2 regions of the Peribacillus sp. NPDC097284 genome follow, and region 1 is predicted to be linked to the other one. Evidence: riboswitches for the same ligand, from Rfam matches in the RefSeq annotation. Region 1 holds a riboswitch; the other holds the start of a gene.
What was found. Region 1 has a riboswitch for thiamine pyrophosphate ahead of tenA (thiaminase II). Riboswitches for the same ligand answer to the same signal wherever they lie in the genome.

Region 1 (6,839 bases):
GGAGCTTGAAAAGAAACAGAGACCGTCTGTGCTGAACAACATGAAAATGGTCTGGCAAAAAGGGCACGCACGTCAGACACTTGTTTTATGGATTCTTTGGTTTTGTGTGGTCTTTTCCTATTACGGCATGTTTTTATGGTTACCAAGTGTCATGGTCATGAAGGGCTTCAGCATGATTCAGAGTTTTGAATATGTATTGATCATGACGTTAGCCCAATTGCCTGGTTATTTCTCTGCTGCGTGGTTGATAGAGAAGATGGGGCGTAAGTTCGTATTGATTACATATTTAATAGGAACGGCAGGTAGTGCATTTTTCTTTGGCTCCGCTGAAGGCTTATCACTCTTGATCGTATCCGGCATGTTCCTATCGTTTTTCAACTTAGGTGCATGGGGGGCGCTTTATGCGTATACACCTGAACAGTATCCAACCGTCATTCGTGGAACCGGGACGGGGTTAGCAGCTGGAGTCGGACGCGTCGGGGGCATTTTGGGGCCGTTGCTTGTCGGGTATCTAGTTGCTGGAGATACACCGATATCGACCATCTTCACGATTTTCACCATCGCAATTTTAATTGGTGCTGTTGCTGTGGCATTTGGAAAAGAAACTAAGAATACCATTCTTTCATAAAGGAAGGAGGATGACTCGAAATGAGCATCCTCCTTCTATTAATTAGTGAATCTTTTTATAGTGTATGAAAGGAGTGTAGCCGCGTCCATTGGATTTTTTGCCTGTGTAATGGCAGAGACGACCGCAGCACCGGCAATTCCACTTTTAGAAAGCCTTTTGATATTATCCGCTGTAATCCCACCGATCGCAACGGCAGGAATCGAGGTACTGTGACAAATTCTCTCCAGTTCCCCTTTTTTCAAAGCAGTTGCGTCTTGTTTCGTTTTTGTCGGGAATACAGAGCCAACACCAATATAGTCAGCGCCATTGTTTTCAGCTTCAAGGGCCTCCTCCAAGGTAGAGACGGATACTCCAATGATCATATTGTCAGGAACAAGGGTCTTGATGATGGGAAGAGGAAGGTCATCCTGCCCAACATGAATTCCATCCGCTCCTACAGCAAGCGCAATATCCACGCGGTCATTAATGATTAACGGAATCGAAAGTTCATCAAGGACCCCTTTTAATAGAGAAGCTTTTTGATAAAAAGTAAGGGAAGATGCCTGCTTTTCTCTAAGTTGGACGGCCGTAACTCCGCCTGATACCGCCTCGGTGATGATAGTGGTCATGTCCTCGACGGCTAATGATTCTTCCGTGACTAAATAAAGGCTCAAATCAAATGGCACTTTCTTCATGCATTTTCACCTCGTATTTCCATATGGAATCATTCATTCCTGAGATGGCATCAATAATCCGTGTCCGGTATGTCCCTGTGCCATCATTTTTTTCAAGGGTTCTGGCAGCAAGCTCACCAGAGATGCTCATGGTTGAAATTCCTGCGATAGCAGCTGAATAGTAATCCTCCGTAATTCCGCAGAAGACCCCAATCAAGGCCGTCGACATACAGCCGGTGCCGGTCACCTTTGTTAAAAGAGGGTTTCCATTATCGATGATGGACGTACGTGAAGAGTCACTAACGGCATCCTTGGCTCCACTCACGACGACAACACTCTTCAGTTTTCTAGCAGCACGTAGGGATAGTTCTGCATTACTCATGGAAAGCGGTCCTGAATCGACCCCTCGCGTTACGATATCGCCTCCCATTAGCCGATGGACTTCACTTGCATTGCCGCGAATAATCTGGACAGTCATTGAATCGAGCAGTTCCATCGCTTTCTCTGTTCGGTAAGGGGTGGAACCGACGCCCACAGGATCTAAAATTACGGGTATATGGCAATCGTTCGCTGTTTTCCCGGCAATCGCCATCGCCTCCAAGGAAACATCATCCAGTGTACCTAAGTTAATCACCAGTGCTTGTGCCAGTTTGACCATGTCCGCCACTTCTTTTGGATTGGAAGTCATAACGGGAGAACCACCAATTGCCAGGGTAGCGTTGGCACAATCATTTGCAGTAACAAAGTTGGTGATTTGGTGGACGAGTGGTTGTTTTTTTCTCACTCTGCCAAATAAGTCTGCAACGGATGTATTCATGTGAAATCACTCCGTTCCTTTTTATAAAATTGATGGAAATGGTGAACGGGTCCGTGTCCCTTACCGAGTTCTAAGCTATTTCGTATCGCTTCAGAAATATAGATTTTCGCTTGTTCAATGGACGTCGCTAAAGGAAGTCCATTAGCAAGATTAGATGCAATGGCAGAGGAAAGGGTACAGCCAGTTCCATGCGTATTTTTCGTATGAATGCGTTCACCCTTGATCCAAGAGAACTCCTTGCCATCATAAAAGAGGTCATTTGGATTTCCTGCTGCATGTCCTCCTTTCAGTAAAACAGCCTTCGGACCCAGTTCCAGAATAGCGGTACATGCCTTATAAAAGTCCTGCTTCGTCCGGATCGGGAATCCGGTAATGACCTCTGCTTCAGGTATATTGGGCGTGACAAGTGTAGCAAGTGGAAGTAAATCAGTTTTTAACGACGAAACGGCCCTCTCATCTAACAGATGGTGTCCACTTTTGGAAATCATGACAGGATCAAGGACGACGATAGCCGGTTTAAATAATTTTAGCGAATGGGCGACGGTTTCGACCGTCTCCTTTGATCCAAGCATCCCTATTTTTACTGCGTCGACACGAATGTCTTCAAATACGGCCGCAATTTGATCGGTGATCACAGGGAGATCGATGGGCTGTACAGATCGAACTTCCAAGGTATTCTGTGCCGTAACGGCGGTGATAACAGACATGCCATAAACCCGATGGGCCGAAAATGTTTTTAAATCAGCTTGGATGCCGGCTCCGCCCCCAGAGTCAGATCCGGCGATCGTTAGTGCCCTTTTCATAAAAAAACCCCTTCATATAATGATTTTTTAAGAGAACTTTCAATAAAAGAAAGCCTATAATTGCGCCCGTTAAAGAACTAAGAAGAAAAGCTGGCAGAAAACCAAAAAGTGCCGCTTTTTTTCCCAATAATAAAAGCGCGATCGGATAACAGGCGATGGATCCGAGAATGCCTGTCCCCACTATTTCTCCCAAGCAGGCGTGTCCCATCCTTCTTGTTTTTTGGTAGAGGAAGGCCGCCAGCAGGGCACCAACCATGCTGCCCGGAAATGCAAAAATGGAACCTGTACCTGTCATGTTCCTGATAAGGGATACTAAAAAGGCCTGGGTCACAGCAAAAAGCGGCCCCAACATAACGGCTGTCATGACGTTGGTTACATGTTGAATAGGAAACACCTTCGCAAAACCAACAGGGATGTAAACGAATGAGCTAGTCAGGGTAGTGATGGCCGTGAACAAGCTAGTCAACGTCATTTTCCGTAACGAGTTACCAGTATCTAGCATTCAAAGAGGCCAATCCTGTTCGTTGTGAACCATGTCCCAAAATAAATATTCATATCGGGAGGTCATTAAAAAGTGTTTCTCTAATCTTTTCAATTCCCTTTCAGGCATATCTTCCGTCAGTTCGTCTAACAGCTTGGCCAACCATTTGTGCGCATCTGCGAATTCGGGGGATGCATACGATTGAATCCAAGCGATATAACGATTTGTTTCTAGTGCTGTACCATTTTGTTCTTTTAATATCGAGCCAATTTCATAGTAATCCCAGGCACAAGGAAGTAAGCAGGCAATAAGATCGGCTAGAGTTCCATGTTGGGCGGCATTAAGCATATAACCTGTATAGGCAAGGGTAGTAGGGGTTGGTTCGGTATTTTCCAATTCCTCAGAACTAATTCCGAATTCCTTGCAGTAGCTCCTATGCAAATCCATTTCTACCTGTAGAGTCTCATTTAAAATACCAGCAAATTTGGTCATGATCTCAAGGTTAGTGGCCTTGATGCTCCCTAAGGCAAAAAGCTTGGCATAATCGATAAGATAGATATAGTCCTGCTTTAAGTAATAGGCGAATTTTTTTTCTGATAGTGTCCCGTCTCCAATTGCTTGAACGAAAGGATGAGTATGATTCTTTTTCCAAATTTCTTTTGAACGTTCGTGAAGTCTAGCACTGAAAGTTTTCATTTGGGTTTTCGTCATGATTTTTCCCCCTTATAATTCATTCACATACAAAGGAGGGGAGTGTCCAAAAATGAAGAACAGCCGCTTTCATATAGAAAGCGGCTGTTCTAGGAATGTACGAATCCCTTTTTCAACCTGCTTTCCTCCGCTGGTATGACCAGATCAGGTACAAAGGGTTTGATTCTCAGCCTATTAATGGCTCCCCTAGCAGTTTATTATTCAATTAAACGAAAAACCCGTTCCTGAAAACGGAACGGGCCAGATGGATGAAGTCAAATATACGACGACGATATCATCCACTTTCCTCCGCCGGCATCACCCGGATCAGGTTCAAAGGGTCCGGAACATCATTCCATCTCAGTCTTATAGAAGACTCCCCTAGTGGTATTTCGTATGTGATTATTGTCATCATATCAGATAAAAAGGAAATTGCAACCTTTGAATTCAATAGAATTTTATGAGTATTTTGTGGCGTGAAAGGGGTAGTAGGATAAAATCCCCATTGGCAAATGGAGCATCCCTAACCCACGGTCAATTGGAGGGAAATATTGTTATTAGCAAAATAGGGATATGGTCTTACCTTGTGCTAAAAGGGCACACGGAAAAATAATATAAAAATTAAAAATTATTTGAATGCAATTGACTTATCCTTGCAAGTGGGATAAAATCATGTCAAAATCATTTATATTCTGTATTCTTATCCAGAGAGGTGGAGGGACTTGGCCCTATGAAACCTCGGCAACAGACCCATCGGGGAACTGTGCTTCTTCCAACAAGCAATCGCTTGGAAGATAAGAAGAGACGAACGGACCTCTGTCGACCTCTTCTTGGATTAGAAGGGGTTTTTATTTTTGTCAAATAGGGTTTAAGAATCCCTACAACAGGTATATATATTTTGGCTTTAGCAAAGCCTATAAGATTAGGGGCATTATATGTGGAAAATATGAATAAAAGGAAAGGGGCCATTCATATGGCAGAGTTTTTCGAGAAAAAAGAACAGAGGAGAGCATTGTTGATAGAAGAACTATTATCAAATGGTGTATACAAAACCTCTGATGAAAAGCATCTCTATGATGCTCCATTAAAAGCTCTTGAAGATGAATATAAGATTGTTATAGATAAATCAGGTAATGAGTCACCTCCAGAGTGCATGACTTAGTTAACCTATAGTGAACAATCAAAGAGAAAAAGCATTTGCTGTGTAAAGGCAAATGCTTTTTCTCTTTGAACTGACATAAAAAGTACAAAACAGAAAAATATAATGGGTATTTTGTCACATTTCACTAGTGAAATAACATATTTAAAACATGTAAAATGATTGATTTCGCCTAGTGCTTTGGTTATGATAAATATGTAAAATAATTGAAAAATAGGAAGTGGTTATATTGCAGCCTCCTCACATAACAACAGTTGAAAAAATTGAAGAAAAACGAAAAGAAATGATCATGTTAGCAAAAAATTATGGTTTGACAAGCAGGATGACCATTCAAGCAAGTCAAGAGTTGGATTCTTTATTGAATGCGGTCACACATATAAAATTCCTGGGAGTTTGTCGCGAATAATCAGTACATCCCACCAGACCATTCAAATCCAGGCAATCGCCTGTTGCAATGGAAGTCATGTAGTGACACGTTTACCAAGAATGACCAAATCGCGTTCCACTCCATCGAGTTCTGCTATTTTCGGTAAATGCGCCCATTTTTCAAAACCAAATTTTGAAAAAAGCTTAATACTTGGTGCATTGTGTGCGAAAATAAATCCAAGAAGTGTCTTAATCCCTATCTTCGGACTCACCTCTATAGCCTTTTGGATTGAAAGTTGTCCAATTCCTTTCCCACGGAACTCCTCATCTATATAGATGCTAATTTCAGCGGTAAAATCATATGCGGGTCTACCATAAAAAGATTGAAAACTCATCCATCCAGCTGTTTTTCCATCATGTATGATCATATATAATGGCCGTTTGAGAATATGATGTTCTTCAAACCATTTGAGCCGTGATTCTACTGTAACTGGTTCTGTATCCGCAGTAACCATCCTCGAAGGTACTGTAGAATTGTAAATTTCAATAATTTTAGGCAAATCCTCAAATACTGCTTCCCTGAATTCTGTAAACTCCTTCATCATTAAGCTCCAATCCATTTATTATGGCATTCCAATCACCAGTACAGGTGCATCATGCAATTTAATTTTAATTAAGTTATTCAAATGTTAGGCTTGTCCTCTTTTTGGGTATTTAAAAATAAAATACTTCCTAGTGAATACAAAAGGAGAAGCAAAACAAATGAAGAAAATCGTTGGCTTATTTTTTATTGTACTTGTTATTTGTTTAGTTGCCTATGCGTTTCAGGCAGTAGATGCGAAAAACGATCAAAGAGTCATGGCATTTGGAGATTCTTTGACTTATGGAAAGGGCGATAAAGAAGGGGAAGGATATATTGATGACTTGAAACATAAAACGAATGATTCCGATTCAGAAAAAGTCCAATTCTGGAATTATGGTATTAAAGGTCAGGAAACGGACGGTGTCATTAAACAGCTCGAAGATCTTGAGATTAACACAAAATTGGATAAGGCTGACACATTTATCGTCTATATCGGAATCAATGATTTAATTAACAGTAATGGTGGAAACTTAAAAAAAATCAATGATCAAAAGATAAATGATGAAAAGAAAGAGTATGTACAACATTTAGATAAAATTCTTTCTGAGCTTCTAAAGAAAAATAATAAAGCTGATATCTTGGTGATAGGGTTATATAAC
Region 2 (6,839 bases), on a different contig from region 1:
GATCTTGAAATGAATGTCTTCGAGCTTTTCTTTACGAATCTGTAGATTTATTCATCACGATTATACAAGTCACCTAATTATAGTATAAGGAACTATCAGGGAATCAGTCAAAAATTACACACTACTTCCCCGTGATTTGGTGACTTTTACTTATGATTTTGTTTTTACGCGTATGGAGAATGTAGTTAAGAAGTCCGTTGAATGACAAGTCAAGGTCCCTTGATGCTTGAGGATGATTTCCTTGCAAACGAATAGTCCCAACCCTGTGCCCCTTTTTTTCGTTGTGATGAAGGGTTCAAAGATGCTAGGAAGCACCTCGGAAGGTATCTTTGGACCGTTATTAGAAATATTCAAGGTTAGGAAACCTGATGCTACCGAACCGGAAATGTCTATGGATGGATTTGGCGTTTCCGTAACTACATCCAGGGCATTCAATATGATATTGAGTAACACTTGCCTGAATTCCTCCTTGGAGCCGGCCAACTGGGCTTCGCCCTCAATATTACAGGAGACGGAAGCATTTACTTCCAAGATGCTAGGGTATAGGAATTCAATCACTTCATCTACCAGGGGGGCGATTGGAAATATTTCAATTTGTGTAGTATCCGTTTCCCTCTTTGAAAGGTTAAGAAATTGTGTAATCCGATAATTAAGCTGATCCAATTCCTTTGAAATGATGTCCAGATACTTAATCTCTGGCTGTTCGGCTTGTAATAATTGAATGAAACCCATGATGGAAGTAAGGGGATTCCGGAACTCATGGACAAAACTTGATGTCATCTGGCCTAAAAGGGTCAAACGGTCTTTATGATTTGGATTGATCAGCTGATATTGCTCCGCAACCTGCTTCGTCTTTAAATCGGTATAACTGGATAAAGCGAAATAAATGAGTTTATCGAAGTACGCATTTATTTGGTGGATAACCGCAGATAGTTCTCCTTTGATGGCTTCGTAAGAGAGAAATTGATCAATGATGATCGATCTTCCGGTAGAGGTTATGGAAAAGAACATATCCATATTCAAATGCTGTTTAACCCGGCCGGCTGAAATCTTTTCCCCTAAATCCTTCAGCATATCATCTATGTTAGTATCTGTATTTTTCAGTTGTTTCATCAGTGAATTTAGAATTTTTTCTATTTCTTCTTCAAAATATTCTATATAGCCATCTGACAAATGCTTTAATCGCTCTTTCCATTCGGTAAGGATAGTAGTTTTATGAGAAGATAGGAAGTGAAGAGTCATTTCTCGATTCAATACCATTTTGCCCTCCATGTGTAGGAAAATGAATTTATCTTACTTAATTATGAATGAATTAGAATATAATTCCAAAATGTAATATATGGTTTTAATAATAACAGATTGAAAGCGTTCTTTAAATACTCATTCATGCGGTAAATGATCGGTAAAAGGGGAAAGGCTTTGTTTATATTAGGTAAACATTGTATTAATAGGGGGTTTACACATATAAAAAAGGCACCGTTCATTATTGACGGGTACCTTTTTTTTGAAATGTATAGGGTTCGATATGGACAATGACATGTTTGATGTCATGTTCCTTTAATAAGTTTTCTTCAACCTTCACTGTAATGTCATGACTTTGGATGACGGTCAAGAGCGGATTGACATGCACGGTTGTTTCAACCAGAATTTCATTCCCATGCATCCGAGCTTTAATTTCACTCATGTCTTTCACCCCATCCGTCAACAGGATGGTTTGACCTATTTGTTGGAGATGCTGTTCATCGAAACCGTCGGTCAAGGAAAGTGAAGCGTCGTGGAAAATATCCCAAGCCGTTTTGCAGATCATCAGACCTACCACTAAAGCCGCAACCGCATCCAACCAGTCTATGCCGATTGTGGTACCGATAATACCTACGAAAGCACCGATACTGACAAGAGCATCAGAACGGTTGTCCTGTGCGACAGCATGGATGGAGGCGCTGTTTATTTTTTTGCTTAAAGCCAAGTTGTAACGATAAACCCCGTACATGAAGATGGCGGAGAATAAAGCGACATAAGCTGTGAACATATTCGGTACAACTGTCGCATCCTGCGAAAAGAATGATTCGATGGCGCTGTATATGACCTGTAATCCGACGGTGATCATAATGAAGGCGGCAACCAGAGACGCTACGGTTTCAGCTCTCAGATGACCGTATGAATGATTATTATCAGGTGGTCGCCTTGATATTTTTAAGCCTATTAATACAGCGACAGAGGCAATGATATCGGTCGTGTTGTTTAAACCATCTGCCCAAAGTCCTTTCGAGTCTCCAAAGTAACCAAACGTTAATTTGAGGGCCGACAAGAATATGTATGCGGCTATACTGATATAGGCGCCCTTTTCAGCAGAAATTGAATGTTTATCCATGTCTTTTCCCCCTCGTGCAAAATAACCTTTATAAAGATATCAAATTGAACCCTAGTGAGTCTATAGAAAAATTGTCGTCTTTATCCATCTAACTTGGCATATGGCATGTGTATTGAGGCCATGTAAAGAAGTTGGCTGGATGAAAAAATATAACCAGTAATAGGGAAAAACGCTCGTGGATATAATCGTGTTATTTACTTGTCAATTAGAGAAACTAGTAGTATATTCTAACCGAGGAACAAAAATTAAATACTTCCACAAGGGGAGCCAAGATGGCTGAGAGTGAACGGTTGAGTTCAGACCCTATGAACCTGTTAGTTAGTACTAGCGTAGGGATGTGGTTTTGGATAGCAATACTGGGCATCCATTACCGCCCTGGTGTTGCTTTTTTGCATGCCGAAAAAGCGACACGGGACTCATGGGCACTTTTGCACGTGGAGAAGGGTGAGAGATGATGAAACATAAAACATTATTCATGACAGAGGTCGCGATTTTTTCTGCATTGGCATTACTGCTGGATATAGTCTCCGGTTTTGTCTTTGCAAGGATATGGCCACAGGGGGGATCGATTTCCATTGCCATGGTACCGATATTCTTAATGGCCTATCGTTGGGGAATCAAGGGCGGAATGGCCACCGGTTTACTATTGGGGCTTTTGCAGATTGCCACTGGTTTGGCATTTCTGGCAACGCCGCTTCAAGGATTTATCGAATATTTCCTTGCTTTTACCGCCGTGGGATTATCCGGGTTGTTCATGAATAAATTTGTGAATAACCGTAAAGGGGGAAAACGGTTAAGAGGGGATATATATGCGGTTTGTGGCATGTTTGTGGGGAGCTTCCTGAGGTTTCTTTGCCATTTTACAGCAGGTATCGTTTTCTTTGGGGAATATGCGCCAGACGGGCAACCAGTCGTCCTCTATTCCTTGATTTACAATGGGACATATATGCTGTTTAGTTTTATTTTATCAGCAATCGTGGTAATGGTGCTCTATTCGGCTGCTTCGAATGTCTTGTTGAAGAAAGCCATCTAAAGACAGACCTTTTAAAAGGGCCGGCTCGATTATGAGCCGGTCCTTTTCTCCATTATTTTGCAATAAATACCGAGCATGGTGCCTGCTTGGCTATGGAACTGCTGGTGCTTCCGAGGAAGAACTTTTCCAGGCCGCTTTTTGCACTGTTGCCGACGATGATTAAATCGGCGTTCGTCCGCTTTGCATAGTCACATATGCTATCCGTGGCATTTCCCTCTAAAATCTCGATATTTCCATTAACCTGGCATTCACTGAGCAACCTCATCATATTGCTTTCAGCCATCCTCACATTGTTTTCATGAACGGTGGGAGTATCGTTCATGTGCATTTGACTTTGTTGTTCTACTTCTGTTACGGGATGCGTTTGTGAAGGGTCGACATAAAATCCTGCTGCCGGTACGAACCCAGGAGCGGATGCACTCTCGAGGATACGGCTTTCACCTTTTGGATTCAGAACTTGAACAATGGTCAATTCAGCTTCCGGAAAGGCCTTTTTTAATGAAGCTCCATATTCCACGGCGCGGTTGCTCTCTTCATTTCCATCATAAGCGGCGACGATACGTTTTAATTGTTTCATCTAAGATCATCTCTCCCCATAATTTGTCATTATAGGTTATATACCCGTTTTTATTGGTTTCATGCCTTTTTCAGGTGTATATTGATTTATAAATGTGGGTAAAGGGTATGGAAAAAGAAAAGACTAGGCATGAAAGGGAGAAATATTGTAGGCACTTTGTATGGAAAAGGATAATGGGAAAAATGTTGTGGAATTTGTTTTCCCTTTTAGCCATTGCAAGAGTTTTCTTTCATAAAAAGGGCAAAATATTTTTAATGGAGCATGTCGCATCTGGGAAAATGGGGGTACAAATGAGAGCGTTATTGAAAATAGGTCTTATAATTATATCAATCATTGTCGTAGTGGGAGCCGGTTTGTTCATATATTTTAAACAAACTGTGGATATAAGCAATCTCCAGGATCAACTTCAGCAACCGACCAAGATTTATGACGAGGATGGGAACTTAGCCAGTACCGTCACGGCTAATAAATCGGAAGGCGTCGCGATAGAGGAGATCCCGGAACATCTCATTCAAGCGGTCGTATCCATTGAGGATCACCGTTTTTATGAACATCATGGCATAGATTATCAAGCGATCATGCGTGCGATGGTGAAAAATGTCAAGGCGAAAAGCGTTGTTGAAGGCGGGAGCACACTTACCCAACAACTTGTAAAAATCACCATGCTTGAATCAGATCGGACCTTGAAAAGAAAGATAGAAGAGTTTTTCATCGCTCAAGAATTGGAACGTACGTATACAAAGGATGAAATTTTAGAAATGTATGTGAATCAAGTTTATTTTGGACATGGAGCATGGGGACTCAAAAAGGCAGCGAACATATATTTTTCAAAAGATGTTTCTGAGTTAACCGTCGCCGAAGGGGCTTTGCTTGCTGGGGTCATTAACTTGCCTTCCAAGCTTGATCCGTACAAAAATCCAGAAGGGGCGGTTAAACGACGGGATTTGGTACTGTCTAGAATGACCGAACACGGATATTTGACCGAAGAGGAAGCGGCTTCTGCCAAAAAGGATGAAGTATCACTACAGTTAGGTGAAGATACAGATCCTTTAAAAGGGAAGTATCCTTATTATATAGACCATGTCCTATCTGAAGCCTCCACCATGTATGGATTGGAGCTCCAGCAATTACTCACTAGGGGCTATAGAATATATACCACATTAGATCAACCGATGCAGCAGGCTGCCGAATCAGTCTATAGCCAGGATGCCAATTTCCCTTCTGGGACAAGCAATGACATATTGGTGCAAAGTGGGACGGTCCTTCTTCATCCTAAAACAGGCGGCATTAAGGCACTTGTTGGGGGGAGGGGCGAGCATCAATTCATGGGATATAATCGGGCGACGCAACTGAAAAGATCTCCTGGTTCGTCGATTAAACCGCTCGCTGTTTATACACCGGCAATTGAAGAAGGATATGAAATGACCGACTCTTTAAAAGACGAGAAGATGGAGTTCGGGAATTATGAACCATCGAATTTGAGCGGCACTTATAAAGGGGAGGTCCCAATGTATGAAGCCGTGATGAATTCCTTGAATGTGCCAACCGTTTGGCTCCTGAATGAAATTGGAATCGACAAGGGGCTGGATGCGCTCAAACGGTTTGGGATTCCTTATGACAAAAAAAATGACCGAAATCTATCGATAGCCTTAGGCGGGATGGATAAAGGGGTGTCCCCACTCCAAATGGCAGGAGCTTATGCGGCGTTTGCAAATGAAGGAAAGCGAAACGAAGCGCATGCCATTATAAAAATAGAAGACACGGATGGGAAAGAAATAGCAGCCTGGAAGGAAAAGAAGACAAAGGTGGCTTCGAAGGATGTCGTCGATAAGATGAATGCGATGCTTCTTGGGACAGTTAACTATGGAACGGCTAAAAATGCCGCGGTCTCTGGCTATGAAATCGCAGGAAAGACAGGATCCACACAGGTCCCGATCGAAGGAATATCAGGTGTGAAGGATCAATGGTTCGTGGGATACACCCCTTCTTTAGTAGGAGCTGTATGGGCTGGCTACGATAAAACGGATAAAGAACATTATTTAACCACTAACAGCAGCCAGGGAAGTACACTCATCTTTCAAAAGATCATGGCTCAGGCCTTACAGAACGAAACGGCTGAATCATTTCATGCAGAAGACATCGGACCATTGATAGCGGAACAGCAGGAAAAGGAAGAAGAAGAGGAAAGGAAGCAATATTGGATTGATAAGGGGAATGAAATCAAGGAGGGGCTTGGTAAGTGGAAAACATGGGATTTTCCTTGGTGATGATTGGGGATATATCCATATTCCCAGTAAATGAAAAAAAGCTGTCATTATTGACAGCTTTTTTTCCCTCATTAAAAGATGAAATTTACAACTAAACCGATTACGACGATAGCCCCGATAATCATTAAAATGGTTCTCATATCTATACACCTCATTTATATGTAATTTTTTTTCGTATATTAAATCCCAACGGTTTGGTTGGAGTGAAATCCTATTTTTTCATCATTTTCTTTACAAATGGCCTGAACCTTTTCCAGCATTGCATGTACATTTTGTCCTTCTAGGATCACTTTCATATCCACACACTCTTGTAGAATGAGAACGAATGATACAAATGTTGAAAGTTTTGTGGCATCGACCATTTTATGATTGCAGATAAAGTAGATGTTTCCTTTGAATTCTTTTGTCACTTGGTATAAGTTCATGATTTGACGCATGGATAATCGTGTATTTGTTTTAATATCAGCAGAAATTACTTTGTTCATGGTTGTTTACTCCTTTAATTTTTATATAATTAAATGCTTGTGCCGTAATACTTATAAGATAGAAAAACTAAGTTAAGTTCTTTTGAATTCATGTAATTGGGTTATG

Region 2: another riboswitch for thiamine pyrophosphate. It lies ahead of thiT (energy-coupled thiamine transporter ThiT); the one in region 1 lies ahead of tenA (thiaminase II).

The regions. Positions count from the first base shown of each region.
Region 1 is NZ_JBIWCZ010000002.1:101,829-108,667, forward strand. Features, by position in the region: gene ACIQXU_RS06230 (MFS transporter) at 1-628, shown strand, start outside; gene thiE (thiamine phosphate synthase) at 667-1,302, opposite strand; gene thiM (hydroxyethylthiazole kinase) at 1,283-2,098, opposite strand; gene thiD (bifunctional hydroxymethylpyrimidine kinase/phosphomethylpyrimidine kinase) at 2,095-2,901, opposite strand; gene thiW (energy coupling factor transporter S component ThiW) at 2,870-3,403, opposite strand; gene tenA (thiaminase II) at 3,404-4,093, opposite strand; TPP riboswitch at 4,199-4,291, opposite strand; TPP riboswitch at 4,360-4,465, opposite strand; SAM riboswitch class I at 4,770-4,873, shown strand; gene ACIQXU_RS06260 (Fur-regulated basic protein FbpA) at 4,971-5,234, shown strand; gene ACIQXU_RS06265 (Spo0E family sporulation regulatory protein-aspartic acid phosphatase) at 5,452-5,637, shown strand; gene ACIQXU_RS06270 (GNAT family N-acetyltransferase) at 5,693-6,202, opposite strand; gene ACIQXU_RS06275 (DUF459 domain-containing protein) at 6,360-6,839, shown strand, end outside.
Region 2 is NZ_JBIWCZ010000007.1:100,113-106,951, reverse strand. Features, by position in the region: gene ACIQXU_RS14305 (histidine kinase N-terminal domain-containing protein) at 151-1,260, opposite strand; gene ACIQXU_RS14300 (cation diffusion facilitator family transporter) at 1,484-2,371, opposite strand; TPP riboswitch at 2,622-2,724, shown strand; gene thiT (energy-coupled thiamine transporter ThiT) at 2,823-3,404, shown strand; gene ACIQXU_RS14290 (universal stress protein) at 3,457-3,981, opposite strand; gene ACIQXU_RS14285 (transglycosylase domain-containing protein) at 4,272-6,248, shown strand; gene ACIQXU_RS14280 (hypothetical protein) at 6,428-6,733, opposite strand.